2 regions of the Paenarthrobacter ilicis genome follow, and region 2 is predicted to be linked to the other one. Evidence: riboswitches for the same ligand, from Rfam matches in the RefSeq annotation. Region 2 holds a riboswitch; the other holds the start of a gene.
The links. Region 2 has a riboswitch for glycine ahead of gcvT (glycine cleavage system aminomethyltransferase GcvT). Riboswitches for the same ligand answer to the same signal wherever they lie in the genome.
Positions count from the first base shown of each region.

Region 1: linked by a shared signal. The riboswitch ahead of gcvP (aminomethyl-transferring glycine dehydrogenase) and the one ahead of gcvT (glycine cleavage system aminomethyltransferase GcvT) in region 2 are both predicted to bind glycine.

Region 1 is NZ_JAFBCD010000001.1:912,966-923,580, forward strand. It holds gene JOE60_RS04335 (sigma-70 family RNA polymerase sigma factor) at 44-859, shown strand; gene JOE60_RS04340 (MFS transporter) at 892-2,442, opposite strand; gene JOE60_RS04345 (TetR/AcrR family transcriptional regulator) at 2,515-3,054, shown strand; glycine riboswitch at 3,146-3,243, shown strand; glycine riboswitch at 3,245-3,341, shown strand; gene gcvP (aminomethyl-transferring glycine dehydrogenase) at 3,395-6,241, shown strand; gene gcvT (glycine cleavage system aminomethyltransferase GcvT) at 6,255-7,403, shown strand; gene gcvH (glycine cleavage system protein GcvH) at 7,440-7,826, shown strand; gene JOE60_RS04365 (L-serine ammonia-lyase) at 7,976-9,376, shown strand; gene JOE60_RS04370 (DNA/RNA non-specific endonuclease) at 9,415-10,236, shown strand; gene JOE60_RS04375 (lipid II:glycine glycyltransferase FemX) at 10,337-10,615, shown strand, end outside.
Region 2 is NZ_JAFBCD010000001.1:3,795,212-3,805,826, reverse strand. It holds gene JOE60_RS17425 (ROK family protein) at 1-301, shown strand, start outside; gene JOE60_RS17420 (hypothetical protein) at 333-2,348, opposite strand; gene JOE60_RS17415 (Re/Si-specific NAD(P)(+) transhydrogenase subunit alpha) at 2,571-3,767, shown strand; gene JOE60_RS17410 (NAD(P) transhydrogenase subunit alpha part 2) at 3,767-4,126, shown strand; gene JOE60_RS17405 (NAD(P)(+) transhydrogenase (Re/Si-specific) subunit beta) at 4,123-5,499, shown strand; gene JOE60_RS17400 (hypothetical protein) at 5,721-5,912, shown strand; gene mscL (large conductance mechanosensitive channel protein MscL) at 6,015-6,467, opposite strand; glycine riboswitch at 6,666-6,764, shown strand; glycine riboswitch at 6,765-6,862, shown strand; gene gcvT (glycine cleavage system aminomethyltransferase GcvT) at 6,968-8,167, shown strand; gene gcvH (glycine cleavage system protein GcvH) at 8,164-8,550, shown strand; gene glyA (serine hydroxymethyltransferase) at 8,547-9,866, shown strand; gene lipA (lipoyl synthase) at 9,978-10,615, shown strand, end outside.

The DNA of each region.
Region 1 (10,615 bases), 2.9 Mb from region 2:
CCGGTTGGCTCTTGACACTCCGGTCTCATGGGGGGACTCACTCTTGAATCGCGAACAGCGCAACGAGCTGGTGTTGCAGCACCTTCCGCTCGTTGGTTACCTGGTCTCTGACCTTTGTGCGCGCGCATCGCATTTGTCGCGCGATGATTTCGCTTCTGTCGGTGCCGTTGCCCTCATAACGTCTGCTGATTCCTTCGATCCGGACCTTGGCGTTCCTTTTGGCGCCTTTGCGCGGCGAAGGATCGTGGGCGCCTTCGCGGACGAGATGCGCGCGGGTGACTGGGCAACGCGGTCGGCCCGCAAACGGATCAAGGAAACCCTGGCTGTCCAGGAAACCCTGACCAGTTTGTTGGGACGGGGACCCAGCGTGGCCGAAATGGCATCAGCGCTGGGCGTCGAGCGGAGCCACGTTGAGGCCGCCTTGGTGGACGCGTCCCGGACGTTGACTTCCTTGGACGACGTCGTGGCGGACACGGTGGCGTCGCCCACCGACTCCCCGGAACACTCTGTCCTAGCCGACGAGCGCATCAAGTACCTCCGCGCCGCCGTCGACGCCCTCCCGGAAAAAATGCGTTTCGTGATCCAGGAGATCTACCTCGCGGGGCGGTCGGTGAAGGACCTCGCGGACGAACTTGGTTCTACGCATGCCGCCGTGTCCCAGCAGCGGGCCGAAGGCATTCGTCTGATGCGTGACGGCCTCGCGGCCCACTATGCGGACTCGCCAGGCCAGGCATTCGAACCTGAGTCGCGCATTACAGCCCGCCGTCGCAACGATTACCTCTCGGCATTGGCCACGGCAACCACCGGGGGCATTACCCGTGGCCTGGGCCTGGGAGCCTCACTCAACAACGCGGTGTAGGTCCGGCTGAGCGTTGGTTTGCCTTTGGGGCCTTAGGTCGCCTTGGGCACGTTGCGCAGCAGGATGGCCGCCAGCACTGCCGTGCCCGCCATCAGCACCAACCCGATCGCCGCCGTGATGTGGACGCCGGAATCGAAAGCGATGGTGGCCGCGGCGGTCAAGGCTTCGCCCAGGGGTGCGGACAGCGTGGACGCTGCGTCCACGGCGCCTGCGAGCGTTTCCTTGGACTGTGCGGCAACTTCGGTGGAGATGCCGTCCGGGATGATGAGGTTGTGCTGGTAGGACGCGGTGAGGATTGACCCCAGGACAGCCGTGCCCAGCAGCGAACCGAGTTCGTATCCGGTTTCCGAAATGGCCGAGGCCGCGCCGGATTTATCGGCCGGGACGGAGGCCAGGATGAGGTCATTGGAGATGGTTTCCGCCGCTCCAACGCCTACCGCCAGCACAGTCAGGGCCGAAAGCAGGAACAACGGTCCGTTGCCGTGGTCACCCACCATGGCCACCAGATAGCCCACGGCGCTGAGCGTCAGGCCACCGGCCACCACAAACCCGGGCCGCACGCGCTTGACCAGCGGGACCACCAGCAAACCGGCAACGACTGTTGCAAGGAGCGCTGGGATCATGGCGATGCCGGCTTCCATGGGGGACTGCCCTTCCACCAGCTGCAGGTGCTGGGCGAAGAAGTAGATGAAGCCCGTCATGGAGAACAAGGACAGTACGTTGGCAACGATTGCCGTGCTGAACACCGTGTTCTTGAAGAGGGTGACGTCCAGCATGGGGGAGTCAATCCGCTGTTGCCGGCGGACGAACAGGATGCCCATCACCAGGCCGAAAATCATGAAGGCTGCGGCCGAGGCTCCAAAACCGTGGACGGCCAGCTCCTTGATGCCGTAAACGAACGGCGCCATGGTGAAGACGGAGAGCGCGATGCTGGGAACATCAACGCGCCCGGGATGTGCATCCTTGGACTCAGGAATCAGCACCCGCCCGAAAGCCAGCAGCGGGAGCAGCAGGAACGCCGCAACCAGGAACACTGCGCCCCACCAGAAGTGCTCCACCAGCCACCCGCCGAAGATCGGGCCCAGGGCGGCGCCACCGGAGAACCCGGCCGCCCACACTGCGATCGCCAAGCGGCGGCGGTTGGGGTCAGTAAAGATGTTCCGGATCAGGGAGAGGGTTGAGGGCATCAGCATGGCGCCAAAAACACCCAGTCCGGCGCGCCCGGCGATGAGCCATTCCGCGGTGGGCGCGAATGCCGTAGCAGCCGAAACCGCAGCGAAGCCTGTGCTGCCGATCAGAAGCAGCCGGCGTCGTCCGATCCTGTCACCCAGGTTGCCCATGGACACCAGCAGCGCGGCCAATACCAGCGGGTAGGCGTCCACGATCCAGAGGAGCTGGATCCCGCCGACGTTCAACGAACGGGCGATTTCCGGCAGGGCGAAGGTCAATGCGGTGTTGTCCACCGCAACCAGCAGGACGGGGAACATCAGGAGTGCCAGGGCAAGCCAGTCGCGCCAAGGAGCGCGCGGGCCCATGGCGGGACGAGCGGACTGGGAGGCGTGGATGACAGACTGCGAAGGCATGTCATCAACTGTACCGTCCAGACGGTACAGTTTCAAATGGAATGCACAAACGCTATAGGGAATGATGGTTACATGCCACGGAAACCAGTCGCCAGGGACGCAGTCCTTGATGCATACGAGTCCCTGCTCATTGACGTGGGGGAGCGGGCAGCCACCCTGGACGCCGTGGCCAAAAGGGCCGGTGTCTCCAAGGGAGGCTTGCTGTACCACTTCCCCAATAAGGAAGCGCTGATCAGTGCCCTGCTGGAACGTTTGGATGCCCTGGGCCAGGAGGACATTGAGCAGATGAAAGCAGCCGAGGACGGGGCGGCAGCCTACTTCATCCGTTCCTCCGTGTGGGCGGGAACTCCCATGGACCGGGCGTTCGTGGCCGCCACCCGCCTGGCCGAGGTGGCCCATGAAGAAACCCGACGCCGGTTTGCCGGTATCCAGAAGCAGTGGTTGGACGTCCTTGCCGAAGACGTTGGTCCGGAAGTGGCGAAGGCCGTGAGCTACATGGGGGATGGGCTGTACTTCAACGCCATGTTCGAAAGTGGCCAGGAAGAGGGCAACAATCGGCGGGAGGCCGACGTCGAAATCCTGCTGGCTGTTGTGGAGCGCCTGCGGAAGTAGCGATTCATCCATTTGCCGCCGCGCCCGTGACATAGGACAATTAGTCATGTGGCGCGGCCAACACGGCGCTGCGTATAACTGAACAAGCCTTTGATCTGCGGCGGGAGAGTCCTGCAAGCATGTGATGCAGGCGCCGTAGGAGCAAATCCTCCCCAGGAATCTCTCAGGCCCACGCACCGCCGCGGCAAGGCAACTCTGGAAAGCAGTCCGCTCAGCCGGGCTCACCGACGGTGCAAGCAGGCACACCAGCCTGCGGAAACTCTCAGGTCCAATACAGAGCGGGGAGGAACCCGAGCCACTGCGGCATACCCAAATGCCGCCCAACCTATGGAGTTCCTTCGTGACGGTTAGTTCTGCCTCCACCACCTTCGTCGATCGGCACATCGGTGCCCGTCGCCAAGCCGATATTGACACCATGCTCAAGACCGTGGGTTACGGCACCGTTGACGCGCTGGTTGATACCGCGGTTCCCAACGACATCCGGCAGGACGTGGCGCTCACCCTGCAAAACGCCCTGAGCGAAGTTGAGGTTCTTGCCGAGCTCCGCAAGCTCGCCTCCAAGAACAAAACTGCCGTGCAGATGATCGGCCAGGGCTACTACGACACCGTGACGCCGCCGGTGATCCGCCGCAACATCCTGGAATCGCCCGCCTGGTACACCGCCTACACCCCCTACCAGCCGGAAATTTCGCAGGGCCGCCTCGAAGCGCTCCTCAACTTCCAGACCATGGTCCAGGACCTTGTTGGCCTGCCGATTGCCAATGCGTCCCTTCTGGATGAAGCAACCGCTGTTGCCGAGGCCGTGCTGATGATGCGCCGTGCCAACAAGAACAAGGCCGCGCAGGATGGCAAGACCGTCCTGGACGCCGACTGCCTGCCGCAGACCATCGCGATCGTGAAGGGCCGCGCGGAAGCGCTTGGCTTTGAGGTTGAGGTGGCCGATCTGTCCCTGGGCCTCCCCGAAGGCACCATCAACGGCGTCGTCCTGCAGCAGCCGGGTGTCTCCGGCCGCGTGTTCGACCACTCCGCCGTCATCGCTGAGGCGAAGGAACGCGGCGCACTGGTCACTGTGGCTGCCGATCTCCTTTCCCTGACGCTCATCACCCCTCCCGGTGAGCAGGGTGCCGACATTGCTGTTGGTTCCGCGCAGCGCATGGGTGTTCCGCTGTTCTTCGGCGGCCCGCACGCGGCCTACATGGCCGTCCAGAAGGGGCTGGAGCGTTCCATGCCCGGCCGCCTGGTGGGCGTCTCCAAGGACGACGCCGGCGTCCCCGCTTACCGCTTGGCGCTGCAGACACGTGAGCAGCACATCCGCCGTGAGAAGGCCACCTCCAACATTTGTACGGCACAGGCATTGCTGGCCATCGTGGCCTCCATGTACGCCGTCTACCACGGTCCCGAGGGCTTGAAGGCGATCGCCGAAACCGCCCACAGCCACGCCCGCACGCTCGCAGCGTCACTGAAGGCGGCCGGCGTCGACGTCCTCCATGGCTCCTTCTTCGACACCGTCACCGTCCGCGTTCCCGGCAAGGCTGCGGAGATCGTGGCCGCCGCTGAGGCCAAGGGCATCAACCTCCGGGGCATCGATGCTGACACCGTGGGTATGTCTGTTGATGAAACCACGACGACGGCGGTTGTCGCCGACGTTGCATCGGTCTTCGGCGCTTCGGTACTTGAGTCGGCGGATGGCTTCGCCCTGGAATCCTCCGTGGAGCGCACCAGCGATTTCATGCAGCACCCGGTGTTCAACACGCACCGCTCCGAAACCCAGCTCCTGCGCTACATCCGCAAGCTCTCTGACCGCGACCTTGCGCTGGACCGCACCATGATTCCGCTGGGCTCCTGCACCATGAAGCTCAACGCCACGGCAGAGATGGAAGCCATCTCCTGGCCGGAATTCGCCTCCATCCACCCGTTCGCACCGGACTCCCACACCGAGGGCTGGCGTGAGCTCATCGGCGACCTCGAGGCACAGCTGACCGAGATCACGGGCTACGACCAAGTGTCCATCCAGCCCAACGCAGGTTCGCAGGGTGAGCTGGCCGGGTTGCTGGCCATCCGTGGCTACCACCTGTCCAACGGCGATGAGCAGCGCAACGTGTGCCTTATCCCCGCATCGGCTCACGGCACCAACGCGGCCTCCGCAGTGCTGGCCGGCATGAAGGTAGTGGTTGTTGCCACCGCGCCGGACGGCACCATCGATCACGTTGACCTCAAGGCCAAGATCGAGGCCCACCGCGACGCCCTCTCCGCGATCATGATCACCTACCCGTCCACGCACGGTGTGTACGACGCCGACGTCCGCGAAGTCTGCGACGCCATCCACGAGGCCGGCGGCCAGGTGTACATTGACGGCGCCAACCTCAACGCACTCGTCGGACTCGCCCAGCCGGGCAAGTTCGGCGGCGACGTGTCCCACCTGAACCTGCACAAGACCTTCTGCATCCCGCACGGCGGCGGCGGACCGGGCGTTGGCCCGGTGGCAGCCAAGGCACACCTGGCGCCGTTCATGCCCGGTGACGCAGCATCCTGGACCGAAGGCAACGACGTCCCGATTTCCGCCTCCCGTTTCGGTTCCGCCGGTGTCCTTCCGATCTCCTGGGCTTACGTGAAGCTCATGGGCGGCCAGGGCCTCACCGAAGCCACCAAGTCCGCGCTGCTCGCTGCGAACTACATCGCTTCACGCCTCAACGATCACTTCCCGGTTCTCTACACGGGCGAAGGCGGCCTCGTGGCGCACGAGTGCATCCTGGACCTCCGCGAACTGACGGCCAAAACCGGCGTCACCGCTGAGGACGTGGCCAAGCGCCTCATTGACTTCGGCTTCCACGCACCCACCCTGGCCTTCCCGGTAGCGGGAACGCTCATGGTGGAGCCCACCGAGTCCGAGGACCTTGCGGAGATCGACCGCTTCATCGAAGCCATGATCGCCATCCGTGCCGAAATCGACCAGGTTGCCCACGGCGACTTCTCCGTGCAGGATTCCCCGCTCCGCCGCGCACCCCACACGGCAGCCGCCGTCGTAAGTTCCGATTGGGACCGTTCCTACCCGCGTGAGCAGGCCGCGTTCCCGGTCCACCACCTCAAGCAGGACAAATACTTCCCGCCCGTTGGCCGCATTGACGGCGCAGCCGGAGACCGTAATCTGGTCTGCTCCTGCCCGCCGATCGAAGACTTCGAGAACTAGGACGGTCCGCAGAATGACTGAGAAGTACACAGCCCTCTACGAAGAGCACAAGAAGCTCGGCGCCTCCTTTACGGACTTCGGCGGCTGGCAAATGCCGCTCAAGTACTCGTCCGAACTGGCCGAGCACCACGCCGTCCGCAAATCCGCAGGCCTGTTCGACCTCTCCCACATGGGCGAAGTCTGGGTCACCGGGCCCGAGGCGGCCGCGTTCCTGGACTACGCCTTGGCAGGCAAGATCTCTGCCATGGCCCAGGGCAAAGCCAAGTACTCCCTGATCTGCCAGGAAGACGGCGGCATCATTGATGACCTGATCGTCTACCGCCGTGCCTCTACCGAAGAAGGCTCGGACAAGTTCCTGGTGGTCCCGAACGCAGGCAACGCTGCGGTTGTGGCTGCCGCGCTGCTGGAGCGCGCCGCCGGTTTTGACGTCGTGGTTCAGGACGCCTCTGCCGGGACGTCGCTGATCGCTGTCCAGGGGCCCCTTGCCGAAGCGATCCTCCTTCGCCTCGTCCCCGGGGAGCAGCACGCGCTGGTCACCGAACTGAAGTACTACGCGGCGGTTGATGTCCCGTTCACGTTCGACGGCGGCACCCAGGACCTGCTGTTGGCCCGCACCGGGTACACCGGCGAAGACGGGTTCGAGATCTTCGTGGCCAACGAATCAGCTGCCGCGCTGTGGCAGGCCATTGCGGCTGCCGCTAATGAAGGTGAGCTGATCCCGGCCGGGCTGGCATCGCGCGACTCCCTGCGCTTGGAAGCCGGCATGCCCCTCTACGGCAACGAGCTTTCCCGTGAAGGCAACCCCTTTGCTGCAGGCCTTGGGCCGGTTGTTGCGCTCTCCAAGGAAGGCGACTTTGTTGGCAAGGAAGCACTCGCTGCCCTGAAAGCCGATGGCGCAGGGAGCACCAGCGGACGCAAGCTGGTTGGACTCAAGGGCCTGGGACGCCGGGCAGGCCGTGGACACTACCCGGTCCTTAAGGATGGTGCCGTGGTGGGAGAAGTGACGTCCGGCCAGCCCAGCCCCACGTTGGGATACCCGGTAGCGTTGGCGTATGTCGACGTCGAACACTCAGAGCTTGGCACCGCGCTGGACATCGACCTGCGCGGCAAGAGCGAGCCGTTCGAAGTTGTAGCCCTGCCGTTCTACAAGCGCCAAAAGTAACCACAGGCTTTAGCCTCCACCCGTAAAGGAAACAGAATGCCCAAAGTAGCTGCCCAGCTTCAGTACTCCGACGAGCACGAGTGGGTCTCCCGCGGCGAAGGGAACTCGGTGTCCGTTGGCATTTCCGAGGTTGCCACCGACGCCCTGGGTGACATTGTGTACGTGGACCTGCCCGAGGTTGGTTCTTCAGTAACTGCAGGAGAAACCTGTGGCGAAGTGGAATCCACCAAGTCGGTCTCGGACCTGTACTCGCCCGTCACCGGTGAGGTCACGGAAATCAACGACGCCGTTGTTTCCGATCCCGCCCTGATCAACAACGATCCCTACGGCGCCGGCTGGCTCTTCAAGGTTGCTGCCGAGTCTGACGGTCCGCTGCTCTCGGCCGAGGAATACGCCTCCAAGAACGGTGGCGACCTGGCCTGACGTTCCCTTGCTCCACTTCGGGGGATCGCTGCCCATCATGCCGTGCGCACGGCACATGTGGCAGCGAACCCCCGAATCGGGGAACGTGCTCGGCCCTCCGGCAGGATCATCTGCCGGAACATTTCAAGCTTTAAAAAGGAATCACGGCTATGGCTGTTGGTGTTTTCGATTTGTTCACCGTGGGAATTGGCCCCTCAAGCTCCCACACCGTGGGTCCGATGCGGGCCGGAGCGGTCTTCGCTTCCGAGCTGAAGGACGCTGATGTCCTTGGCAAGGTAGCCTCTTTGCGCGTTGATTTGTATGGCTCCCTGGCAGCGACGGGTCGGGGACACGGCACGTTCACGGCAACGATGCTGGGCCTTGAAGGCTACGAGCCCGAGCTGATCCTTCCCGATGAAGTGGAGGAACGCCTGGCCTTGATGGCGGAGACGGGAAAGCTCAACCTGGCCGGTGGCGTCGAGTTGGACTACGCCGTGGAAGACATGATCCTGCACCCTTTGACCGTGCTGCCGCGGCACACCAACGGGATGAAGTTCGCCGTGTCCGATGCAGAGGGCAACGTGCTGAAAGAAGCAACGTTCTTCTCGGTGGGCGGTGGGTTCATTGTGCGCGAGGGCGAGGAATCCGCAGCGCAGGCCGAATTGGAAGAATCCAAGAAGGAATTGCCGCTGCCGTTCAGGACGGCGGCCGAGCTGATGGGACGGTGCTCGTCCAAGGGGCTGGGGATCTCCGACATCATGTTCATCAACGAGCGTGCGTCCCGCACCGAGGAGGAGATCCGCGAAGGCCTCCTGCACATCTGGGCCGTGATGGAAGCCTGTGTTGAAACGTCCCTGCAGCGCGAAGGTGTCCTTCCCGGCGGACTGAAGGTCCGCCGTCGTTCTCCCGACTGGCTGGAGCGGCTCCTGAAAGAGGACAAGGACCGCAACGATCCCAAGTATTGGCAGGAGTGGGTCAACCTGATCGCGCTGGCGGTCAATGAGGAGAACGCATCCGGTGGCCGGGTGGTAACAGCCCCCACCAACGGCGCAGCGGGCATCATCCCCGCAGTGCTGTACTACGCGCTGAACTACGCCCCCGGCATGGACAAAGCCACCCAGCAGGACCGGGACGATGTTGTGGTGAAGTTCCTGCTGGCCGCCGGTGCCGTGGGTGTTCTGTACAAGGAACAGGCATCCATTTCCGGTGCTGAGGTGGGGTGCCAGGGTGAGGTCGGTTCGGCGTCGTCCATGGCCGCTGCCGGACTGGCTGAAGTGATGGGTGGCACGCCCGGCCAGGTGGAAAACGCGGCCGAGATCGCCATGGAGCACAACCTTGGATTGACGTGTGATCCGATCGGCGGACTGGTGCAGATTCCGTGCATCGAGCGCAACGCGATCGCCGCGGCCAAGGCCATCAACGCAGCGAAGATGGCCTTGTGGGGCGATGGCACCCACCGGGTCTCCCTGGATGAGGTCATTGTCACCATGCGTGAAACCGGCAAGGACATGTCCCACAAATACAAGGAAACGGCCATGGGCGGCCTGGCCGTCAACGTGGTGGAGTGCTGAGGCTGTTTACTGTCGGTCCCTAGTGCCATGCTGTACACATGAGCGGGGGATATGACAGGGATTTCTTGCGGGCACGCCTGGAGCTGCCCAGTCCGTCAGTAACGACGATTCTTTTGGACTACACCCACTTCTCCGTGCGTTTCAGGGCATCCCGGAAGCTCGCGGCGGTGGTGGGCGTCAACATCAGCGGTGCGGAGTTGAATCCTCTGGCCCGGGAGGGCACCTGGCATTTTGATGACAGGGTACCCAGGGAACAGCAGGCAGGTCCGGACGTCTACAAGAACAACGCGTTTGATCGCGGACATCTGGTGCGGCGTCTGGACCCGGTGTGGGGAGATGCTGCCACCGCCAAAAAGGCCAACCAGGACACCTTCGTGTTCACCAATGCCGCCCCGCAGGTCGATGACTTCAATCAGGGCAAGGAACTGTGGGTGGGGCTGGAGGACCATGTGCTCCAGCACGCCGATGCGCATGACGCGAAGCTCAGTGTCTTCACCGGACCCGTGCTCCTGGACGACGACCTTCCCTACCGGGGAGTCCAGGTTCCACGGAAATTCTGGAAGATCGCGGCGTGGACCAACGACGCGAAGCTGGCAGCCGCCGGGTTTGTCCTGGACCAGTCACCCCTGCTCGGCAAAGTGGACCTTAAACGAGCCATCGACCAACGCCTGCTGGAAGGGGAGCCGCCTCCCTTGGGTCCCTTCCGCACCTTCCAGGTGCCCATTGGAGAGATCGCGGACCTCACGGGGCTCAGCCTCAGCCGGCTCGCCACCGCCGACCGCCTGGTCAGCGGGCAGCGGGAACTCGGCAAGCAACCCAAAGCCATCAAACTCGAAAGCATGGACCAGATCCGCCTCTAGGTAAACACCGGGACTGGCACGCACTGTCGATTTTTCCCGGCCCGATAGACTTGAAGCTGCATGCCCGCTTGCCTTTGAACACTGCACTGAAACCCTGAGATTGGACACGGCCACCTTGCGAGAATTTACCGCCCGCTTTGCCACCGCCGAGGAAACCGATAACTGGGACAAGCACGTCACTGCCAACCCGAACGGCGGCAACATGCTGCAATCGGAAGCGTATGCGGCAGTCAAGGACGGCAACGGCTGGCTGGTTCGCCGCTTGGTGGTGGAAACCGCCGGGTACGCCAGCTACAACCTGCTTCTGGAAAAGAAGTTTCCGGTTCTTGGACGCCTTTGGTACCTCATCAAAGGTCCGGACGCGGCGTCGGTTGAGGAC
Region 2 (10,615 bases):
CGCCGTGCACTTGGGTACCGGTATGGCGAATATCGCCAAGGTTTTGGGGCCGGAACGTGTGATGGTGGGGTTCGCGCCCGAGGCCAGGATGGGCAGCCTTCCGGAGCAGGCCGCAACGGCTTTCCTGGGGCAATTTCGTCATGTGGGCACTCCGGCTCCTGGGATTGATACGGTCACGACCGACCGGGCTGCTGTGGCACGGGGCGCGGCGTGCTCCGTGTTGGACGGGTTGTTCTCGGCCCGGGACTCACAGCCCGAAGGATCACAGCCCGGAGGGTTGCGGCCGGCCAGGACAGCCTGACCGCAACCCGGCGCCCACCGAACCGACGGGATCAGTTCGCTTTCCGCAGCGCCTGCATCGCCTGTTGATCGTCGATCCGGACCAGGTTGGGCCCCCGCAGCGTGTACAGGAGGCCGTCCTCGTCCGCGGTGATGTGGGGGCCGCTGTACCAGCCGCCGTTGATGCCGGCCACCACCACTGACACAGCGAAGGTCATGGGGTCGATGCGGAAAACAGTGGTGTCGGAAACGCCGTACACGATCCCGCGGCTCACCTGGAGGGCGCCGAAGTCGGTGCACACACTGCTGAGGTCGCCGCGGTGGACCACCTGCCGGGTTTCAAGGTCGATGACGAAGAGGCCCGCCGCCCGCCGGGACATGCCGTAGAGGTACTTGCCCTGCACGGCCAGGGCAGCGATTCCCGCGGATTGGCCGGGATCCAGCCGCCACAACTCCTGATTCGCCACAGGATCCCAGGCCACCACCGTGCTCCGGGGGCCGTCGGGGTAGATGTTGTCGCCGCCCAGGTAGGCCGTTCCTTGGCGGGTGGCCACGGCGCGGACCATCTGGAGGGTATCGATCGGGTTCACGGTGGTGACCACTTGGGCGGTGGCCGGGTTGTAGGCGGCGAAACAGCCACCACCACCGGTGTCATTCTGGGCACCGGCGATCACCAGGCTGTTGACCGTGTCCCAACAGACATCCAACGGACGGTTCTGACCGGCCGGGAGTGCTGCCACCTGATGGGGGAGTTGGCCCGTGGCGGGATCGTACGAGAGGATGCCGCGGGAGTTGTACTGGCCCGTGAAAAGGACCCCGCCCACCACCACGGCGTCCTTTGCTTCACCGGTGGCCCGCAGGTAGGACACCTGGGAGATTGCTGGTTGGTGCCTGGCGATCACGCCTGTTCCGCCCACGTAAATGTCTCCAGCGCCGGCGGCGAGGCCCATGCACTGCTGCGGCCCGCCCGGCGCCCCGGCATCGGCCAGATCGTGTTTCACGGCGGTCTTGGCCACGGGGTCGATCTCGATGACATCGTAGGAGGAAACGGTCAACGCCTTACTGCCGTAGACATCCAGGCCCCACATGGCGCCAACGTCCTCCGTGAGGATCTGGGTGATCTTTTTGGTGGCCATGTTGTAGGACCAGACACCGGGTTCCTTCACGAAGAAGACCTGGTTCCCCAGCTGCCGGAACATGACACCTGTCTTGGCGATGATGGTGTACTTGGTGTGGTCCGTCAGGCTGATCAGCACGGACTTGCCCGGGCCCTTCACTCCGACGCCGAGCTGGCCGTCCAACACGCTGAGCGAGGTCACGGAAACCCCTGCTGCAACCTCGGCCGGGAGGATGTTGGTGAAAGCCTTGGTGGTCCGGTCGAACGCGAACAAGCGGCCAGGGCTTGAACCGTTGCCACCACCGAGCGTGCTGCCGGTGCCGAAATACACGTAGGCTGCCGTCGCGGCAACGGCCTGGGCGATCGTGGCCCCCGGGTCCGGGATGCCCCAGCTGGTGGTTGCGTTGGTGGCGGGATCGTATTCCCACAGGGACGGGGCGTTGGTGGTGAGTCCGCCGCCGGCCGCGTACACCCTGCCGTCAGGGGCCACGGCGAGCGCCCTGATATCGCGGTCACCCGTTTGGCCAACACCCACAGCCGGGGAGGCCGGAGTGTTGAGGTCCCAGCGGTAGATGTTCGGTTGGCCGTCCATGCCGTCGCGGAGCACGCCGGCGTAGAGGTACCGCCCGCTGGGATCTGCGGCCAGGGCCTGGATGCTGTAGCCCGAGCCCAGGTCCGTCCGCGACGTCACCCGTCCGGTCGGAAGGTGGTAGCCGATGATCCGCACGGGATTAAGGTTGCGGGATCCGATGTACACGGTGTCGCCCACCAGGAGTGAACTCATGAGGGAGAACTGCACGACGGCGGGCCCCAAGTCAGTGATCAGGGGCCCGGAAGCGGTCAAAGGCTTGGCAGCGTTGGCTGCGCCAGCGGACATCGAAGCGAACGCGGCGGCCAGTCCGGCCATTCCGCCGGTCTGAAGCAGCTGACGGCGATTCAGGGAAAAGGACATGGAAGGTCTCCTCATTGAGTATCCCGTTGGGGGGGTCCAGGGGGTGGTAGCTTCCGAGACGTTCCGGACACGTTCAGGGCACCTGCCATCCATGGTCCGTCCGCCCGCCGTCGAATTCCATGATTCGAACATTTTCAAACCTCGCGGTACCTATCGCTGCCCCGTCCGCGTGCATAAACTCGTGGCAACCACGTTCTGGTCTGTTCCGGAGAGGAGCGGCAGGTGAAAGCAGGCGTTGCACGCGAGGTACTCGAGGGCGAGTCGCGGGTGGCCGCCACGCCGGAAACTGTCCGGCAATTGACCGCACTGGGGCTCGATGTCGAGATTCAATCCGGCGCAGGCTCCGCTGCCGGTCACAGCGACCAGGAATACCGGGACGCAGGGGCCACGGTGGTGGCGGCCTTGGACCTCGGCTCCCTTGATGTTTTCTGCCACGTGCGCCCCATGGAACGTTCGACGGCGGCCGCCCTCCGCCGCGGTGCAGTGTCCATCGGGTTCGGGTCGCCGTCGTCGGAGCCGGCTACCGTCCAGGCGCTCGCCGCCGGCGGAATCACGGCGTTTGCCATGGAGCTGGTGCCCCGCATCTCCCGGGCGCAGTCCATGGACGCGCTCACCTCGCAAGCTTTGGTGGCCGGGTATCGCTGCGTTCTTGAGGCGGCCATTCGCCTGCCCCGGTTCTTTCCCCTGTACATGACGGCGGCCGGGACGGTCCCGCCGGCCAGGGTGTTGGTGCTGGGTGCAGGGGTGGCCGGATTGCAGGCCATTGGTACAGCCAAGAGACTCGGGGCGCGGGTGTCCGCCAACGACATCCGGCCGGCGTCCGCAGATGAGGTGGCGTCCATGGGTGGAACGTTCATCAAGCTGGACCTGGAAACGGCGGAAGCCAGCGGCGGTTACGCCCGCGAACTGAGCGCGGACAGGGGAGCGCTGCAACGGGCACTGCTGGCGCCGCACGTTGCCCAGTCGGACGTGCTGATCACCACCGCGGCCGTTCCTGGCAGGAGGGCCCCGGCCCTGGTCAGCCGGGACATGGTGCAGGGCATGAAAGCGGGCTCCGTGGTCATTGACCTCGCCGCGGAGTCGGGAGGCAACGTAGAGGGAAGCATCCCCGGACAAGAGATTTCAGTCCCGGCCAGCGGAGGTTTTGGCAGTGTCACGGTGGTGGGACTCAAGGATCCGGCATCGGCCATGGCAGCGGATGCATCGCGCCTTTACGCCAAGAACGTTGCCAACCTGCTGGCGCTCATGACCCGGGATGGCGTGGTGGCCCCCGACTTTGATGATGAGGTGGTGTCCGGGACCTGCCTGACCCACAACGGCAAGGTGGTCCACGCGCCCACAGCGGAAGCACTAGCGGCCCTCGCCGGCGATCCCGGGCCAGCCCACCAGCAATCCGTTCCCGTGGAAGGAGCGGGCTGATGGACGGCGTCAGTCTCCTGACCATCACGGTGCTGGCCGTCTTCGTGGGTTTTGAGGTGGTCAGCAAGGTATCCAGCACCCTCCATACGCCGCTCATGTCCGGAGCCAACGCCATCCACGGCATCATCCTGGTGGGGGCCATCATCGTGGCCGGGCAGGCACACGATCCGTGGGTGCTGGTTGTTGCGCTGTTGGCTGTTGTCCTTGCCACCGCCAACCTCGTGGGCGGCTTTGTGGTGACCGACCGCATGCTGGAGATGTTCCGCGGAAGGCAACAGCCGCCGTCGAACGCTGAAGCCGCCACACCGTCAGTCAAGCAGGGCCAGGCCCCTGCTTCCGGCGAGGAGGGGCGACGGTGACACTCCTTTCCCCAACGTGGACGGCGCTGTTGTATCTGGTGGCGGCGTCGTGCTTCATTTTGGCCCTGAGGGGCTTGAATTCGCCGCGTACTGCCCGGCGCGGAAATCTCCTGGGGGCGTTCGGTGCTTTGCTGGCCATTGCCACAGTGTTCCTGTCCGTAAAGCTGGACAACATCCCGTGGATTCTTGCGGCCATGGCGTTGGGCTCGGCCGTCGCGGCGCCGGTGGCACGCAGGGTGCAGATGACTCAGATGCCGCAGCTCGTGGCCCTGTTCAACGGCGTGGGCGGTGGAGCAGCGGCTCTGGTGGCGCTGCTGGAACTTCCCCACTCGGCGGACACGTGGGTTCGTGTGGCGATCGTATTCACGTTGCTGGTGGGCGCGGTGTCCTTCGCCGGTTCGGCGGTGACCTTTGCCAAGCTGCAAGGGCTCATGACTACCCGGCCCGTCACCTTTCCCGGGCTGCCGGTGCTCATGGGAGTGGTCCTGCTGGCGGCGGTGGCGGCCGGTGTCCTGGTGATCCTGAACGGCTCGCTTGTCTTGGCGGGTGTCTTAATGCTCCTGGGGCTAGGCGCCGGTATCTTCCTGGTCCTCCCGGTGGGTGGGGCCGACGTTCCGATCGTGATCTCGCTGCTGAATGCCTTCACCGGATTGGCCGTGGCTGCCTCGGGACTGGTGCTGGGCAACGTATTGCTGCTGGTGGCAGGGACATTGGTGGGAGCGTCCGGCACCATCCTGACCCGTGCCATGGCCGCCGCCATGGGCCGAAGCGTGGCAGGCATTATGTTCGGGGCCTTCAAAGGCGGCAGCACGGCCGGGTCCACGGAAGTGAGCAGCAGGCCGGTCCGTTCCTCCAGCGCCGAGGATGTTGCGGTGCTGCTCGGCTACGCGCAGCGTGTGATCATCGTCCCCGGCTACGGACTTGCTGTGGCACAGGGCCAGCATACGGCCGCGGAACTGGCAGCCACGTTGGAAGCCCGGGGGATCGAGGTGGACTTCGCCATCCATCCTGTGGCCGGCCGCATGCCGGGGCACATGAATGTCCTCTTGGCCGAAGCCAACGTTCCGTACGAGTCGCTGAAGGAAATGAGCGACATCAATGCGGACTTCAAGACCACCGACGTCGCGCTGGTAGTGGGCGCCAACGACGTCGTAAATCCTGCGGCCAAAACCACCTCCGGTTCGCCCATCTACGGGATGCCCATCCTGGAGGTCGCCGACGCCCGCCAAGTGGTGTTCCTCAAGCGGTCCATGCGCCCGGGATTCGCCGGGATCGAGAATGAGCTGCTTCATGAACCGCACACCACGTTGCTGTTCGGCGATGCCAAGGATTCGCTGACCAAAGTTCTGGGAGCGGTGAAGGCGCTGAACTGAACCCCCACACCCCCACGGAGAAGCAGCCCCGGGTGTGGCAGCTGCGGTGCTGTGACCAATGCCTCCCCACGCCGTCTGGTTAATAGCGTCATGTCCGGCCCGCCGCAGGCACCTGTCCTTTAAAGGAAGTGTGAGGTCCGGCAGCGAGGAGCAAACGGGTGCACTACAACAGAAGAGAGCCGCTGTTCGGAATCAGGCTCGAGCCCCTGCAGGGAAAACGGGTGACCAACTGGAGGTCCTTGGTGGGCCATACCGTCCAGATCTGGCATGGCAACCACGTGGTGGACCAAGGAGTGGTTGACGCGGTGACTGCTGATGGTGACGTTTTATGGCTGGTCCAACGGGGAGCTGTGGAGCGCCGGATGGTGGTCAAGGAACGCGGTGTGGGTCTGTGGATCCAGCTGGTTGGTTGAGGACCAGCCCGGTTCAAAGCCCGGCGCCTTTTTGAACCCAAAAGCCCGGCGTCCTCAAGGTGAGAACGCCGGGCTTTCAGGGTGCGCAGTCGCGCCGCAGTCCTAACGGAGGGTGCCGTTGTCCGGGTTGGGAACAACGCCGGAGTCGCGGGCGGCTGCCTGTGCTTTGAGGAGATCGCGGATCTCGGCCAGCAAAGCAGTGTCCGCCGGCAGCGGCTCTTCTTCGGGTTCCTCGGTGGCCAGGCGGTCCTTGACCAGGGAGTTGATCTTGTTCATGGGCGCTACGAAGATGAAGTAGACCACGGCCGCAGTGATCACAAACGTCACCAGCGCGGTGATGACGGCGCCGAAGTTGACGAACGTAGCGGGGTTGTTGTCCCAGATCTTGAAACCGAGTCCATCGGCGTTCATGCCACCGGCGGCGGCGATCACGGGGTTGATGATGTTGTTGGTGAAAGCAGCAACAAGCGCGGTGAAAGCGCTGCCGATGACAACGGCGATCGCCAGTTCGATCACGTTGCCGCGAAGAATAAAGTCCTTGAAACCCTTAAACATGGATGGTCCTCCGATTTGGGTGCGGGTGTCTGCCTCAGCAGACATCAAACTACCATCCCCGCGTTTCGGGTTTAAGGCCGGGATGTGATGGAGGGATGGGGAATTGGGGGTGGGATGTGATGGAGGGATGGTTTTTGGACTTGTTCGAGCGGAGCCGTTATGGTGTGAAGCGTGTCACCCAGTGTGATGCAACGCTTTTGATCTGCGGCGGGAGAGTCCTGCCGGTACATCCAGTCAGGCGCCGTAGGAGCAAATCCTCCCCAGGAATCTCTCAGGCCCATGTACCGCCGCGGGTAGGCAACTCTGGAAAGCAGTCCGGGTCACCGGGCTCACCGACGGTGCAAGCAGGAAACCATCCCTGCGGAATCTCTCAGGTCCAATACAGAGCGGGGAGGAACCCACGCAATCGTGGCGCTTAAGCAGGCGCCTGAATCATGGAGTTCCTTGTGACCGTTCAATCACATCACCCGCGGAGCGGCTTATCGGCGCACGACGCCGCGCTGGCAGCAGCCCCGGACGGGCAGCAATCCGGCAAGTACACAGCTCTGTACGAACAGCACAAAAAAGCCAACGCCTCCTTCACTGACTTCGGTGGCTGGCAGATGCCCCTTAAATACGAGTCCGAACTCGCCGAACACCACGCAGTCCGTAAATCAGCCGGCCTCTTTGACCTCTCCCATATGGGTGAAGTCTGGGTCACCGGCCCCGACGCTGCCGCGTTCCTGGACTACGCCTTGGCGGGCAAACTGTCCGGGATCCCGGTGGGCAAGGCCAAGTACTCCCTGATCTGCAATGCCGATGGCGGCATCATTGACGATCTGATCACCTACCGCAGGCCTTCTCCCCAGGAAAGCGTGGACAAGTACCTGGTGGTCCCCAACGCAGGCAATGCAGCTGCGGTGGCCGCGGCCTTGCAGGAGCGCGCGGCAGGGTTCGATGTCATGGTCGAAGATGCCTCTGCTGAAACGTCCCTGATCGCAGTGCAGGGGCCTGCCGCGGAAGCGATTCTGCTGGCGCTGGTCCCGGAAGAAGACCACGGTTTGGTGCGGGAGCTGAAGTACTACGCTGCGGTTGAGGTTCCGCTGACGTTCGACGGCGGGCCGCAGCACCTGCTCGTGGCACGGACGGGGTATACCGGCGAGGACGGGTTCGAGATCTACCTCTCCGCCGTGGATGCTCCACGTCTCTGGGAAGCGCTGCTTGGGGCCGGGGAGGGCCACGGCCTGATCCCCGCAGGCCTCGCTGCCCGTGATTCGCTGCGCCTGGAGGCGGGCATGCCGCTGTATGGCAACGAACTGACCCGGCACATCAATGCCTACACGGCGGGCCTGGGTTCGGTGGTGTCACTGACCAAGGACAGTGACTTCATTGGCAAGGATGCGCTGGCCGCGATCAAAGCAGCAGGTGTCGGCTCTGCACTGGGGCAGAAGCTCGTGGGCTTGAAGGGTGTTGGCCGTCGTGCCGCCCGTTCGCATTACGCGGTCCTGAAGAACGGTTCCCTGATCGGTGAGGTGACCTCCGGGCAGCCAAGCCCCACGCTGGGATACCCGATCGCTTTGGCGTACGTCGACGTCGAGCATTCTGCCCCGGGCACCACCGTTGAAGTGGATCTGCGCGGCAAGGCCGAACCGTTCGAAGTCGTCCAGCTGCCGTTTTATCGGCGCCAAAAACAAGCGAACCAGAAGACAGGAACGAAATGAGCAAAGTAGTTGCCGGGCTGAAGTACTCGGCCGAGCATGAATGGGTTGCCCCCGCTGAGGGGGACGGTCCCGTGGGGATCGGTATCTCTGCGGTGGCCGCCGACGCCCTGGGGGACATTGTGTACGTGGACCTGCCCGAGATTGGTTCTTCTGTGACCGCGGGGGCGACCTGCGGTGAGGTTGAATCCACTAAATCGGTATCCGATCTGTACTCGCCCGTGACCGGTGAGGTGACTGGGATCAATGACGCTGTTGTCAGCGACCCCGCACTCATCAACAACGATCCCTACGGTGCGGGCTGGCTGTTCAAGGTGGCTGCCACCGACGAAGGGCCGCTGATGAGCGCTGAAGATTATGCAGCAACCAATGGAGGAGAACTGTGAACGCTGAAACGTTGAACCATTACCAGCAGGTTGTGTCGGGGTCGTTGAATGCCCCGCTGTCCGAGCTGGATCCGGAGATCGCGGCGAAGATCGACGACGAACTGGGCCGCCAGCGCGATGGCTTGGAAATGATCGCCTCGGAGAACCACACTGCGGTTGCCGTGATGCAGGCACAGGGTTCGGTGCTGACCAACAAGTACGCCGAGGGCTACCCGGGGAAGCGTTACTACGGTGGCTGCGAACACGTGGATGTGGTGGAGCAGCTCGCGATCGACCGCTTGAAGTCCTTGTTCGGGGCCGGGTACGCGAACGTGCAGCCGCACTCCGGAGCGCAGGCCAACGCCTCGGTGATGCACGCGCTGATCAAGCCCGGCGACACCATCATGGGTTTGAACCTCGCCCACGGCGGGCACCTGACGCACGGCATGCGCATCAACTTCTCCGGCAAGCTCTACAACGTGGTCCCGTACGGGGTGCGCGAGGATACGCACACCGTGGACATGGCCGAGGTTGAGGCTTTGGCCCGGGAGCATAAGCCCGCCCTGATCGTGGCTGGCTGGTCCGCCTATGCGCGGCAGCTGGACTTCGCGGAATTCCGCAGGATCGCGGACTCGGTAGGCGCGTACTTGATGGTGGACATGGCCCACTTCGCTGGCCTGGTGGCCGCCGGGCTGCACCCCTCGCCCGTCCCGCACGCGCACGTCACCACGTCCACCACCCACAAGACCCTCGCCGGTCCGCGCGGCGGCATCATCCTCTCCAACGACGCCGACATCGCCAAGAAGATCAACTCGGCGGTGTTCCCGGGCCAGCAGGGCGGACCGCTGGAGCACGTGATCGCGGGCAAGGCCGTGGCGTTCAAAATCGCTGCCTCGGAGGAATTCCGTGAACGCCAGGAACGCGTCCTGGCCGGTTCCCGGATCCTCGCCGAGCGCTTGGTCCAGGACGATGTGGCAGCCAAGGGTATCGCCGTGGTGTCCGGCGGAACTGACGTTCACTTGGTGTTGGTGGACCTGCGCAACTGCGGGCTCGACGGCCAGCAAGCCGAGGACCGCCTCGCCGCGATCGACATCACCGTCAACCGCAACGCGGTCCCCTTCGATCCGCGCCCACCCATGGTTACCTCCGGCCTCCGCATCGGCACCCCGGCCCTCGCTACGCGCGGGTTCGGCGAAGCGGCCTTCCGCGAGGTGGCGGACATCATCGCCGAAGCATTGATCGCCGACGCCGGAACGGACCTTTCCGGGCTCCGTCACCGCGTGGAGGCACTCGCCGCTGCGCACCCGCTTTACCCCGGTACAGCCAACCTCAGCTGAACCCATTCCAGGGTCACCCTGCGGATTGTTCCGTTACACGGCATGATCCGCAGGGCCCCGGCCACCGGCCCCCGATCAACGGTGTGCCACCAGCTCTATGAAAGAAGTCCAGTGACTCTTGCACCTGAAGGCCGTAAGTTGCTGCGTGTTGAGCAGCGTAACGCGGCGGTACCTGTTGAGCGGAAGCCTGAGTGGATCAAGGCGAAGGTCCAGATGGGGCCTGAGTTTGTTCAGTTGAAGAACTTGGTGAAGAAGGAAGGCCTGCACACGGTGTGTGAGGAGGCCGGGTGCCCGAACATTTTTGAGTGTTGGGAAGATAAGGAAGCGACGTTCCTGATCGGCGGGTCCGAGTGCACCCGGCGCTGTGATTTCTGTCAGATCGATACCGGGAAGCCTTCGCCGGTGGACAGGTTCGAGCCCACGAAGGTGGCCCGCAGTGTCCAGGCGATGCAGTTGCGGTACGCCACGGTCACCGGGGTGGCCCGGGATGATCTGGAAGATGAGGGCGTGTGGTTGTACGCCGAAACGGTCCGGAAGATCCATGAGCTGAACCCGGGCACCGGGGTGGAGTTGTTGATCCCTGACTTTTCCGGCAAGCCTGAGCACATCGCGGCGATCTGCGAGTCCAAGCCTGAGGTGTTCGCGCATAACGTGGAGACCGTGCCGAGGATTTTCAAGCGGATCCGGCCGGCGTTCCGGTACGAGCGGTCCTTGGATGTCATCACCCAGGGCAGGGATTTGGGGATGGT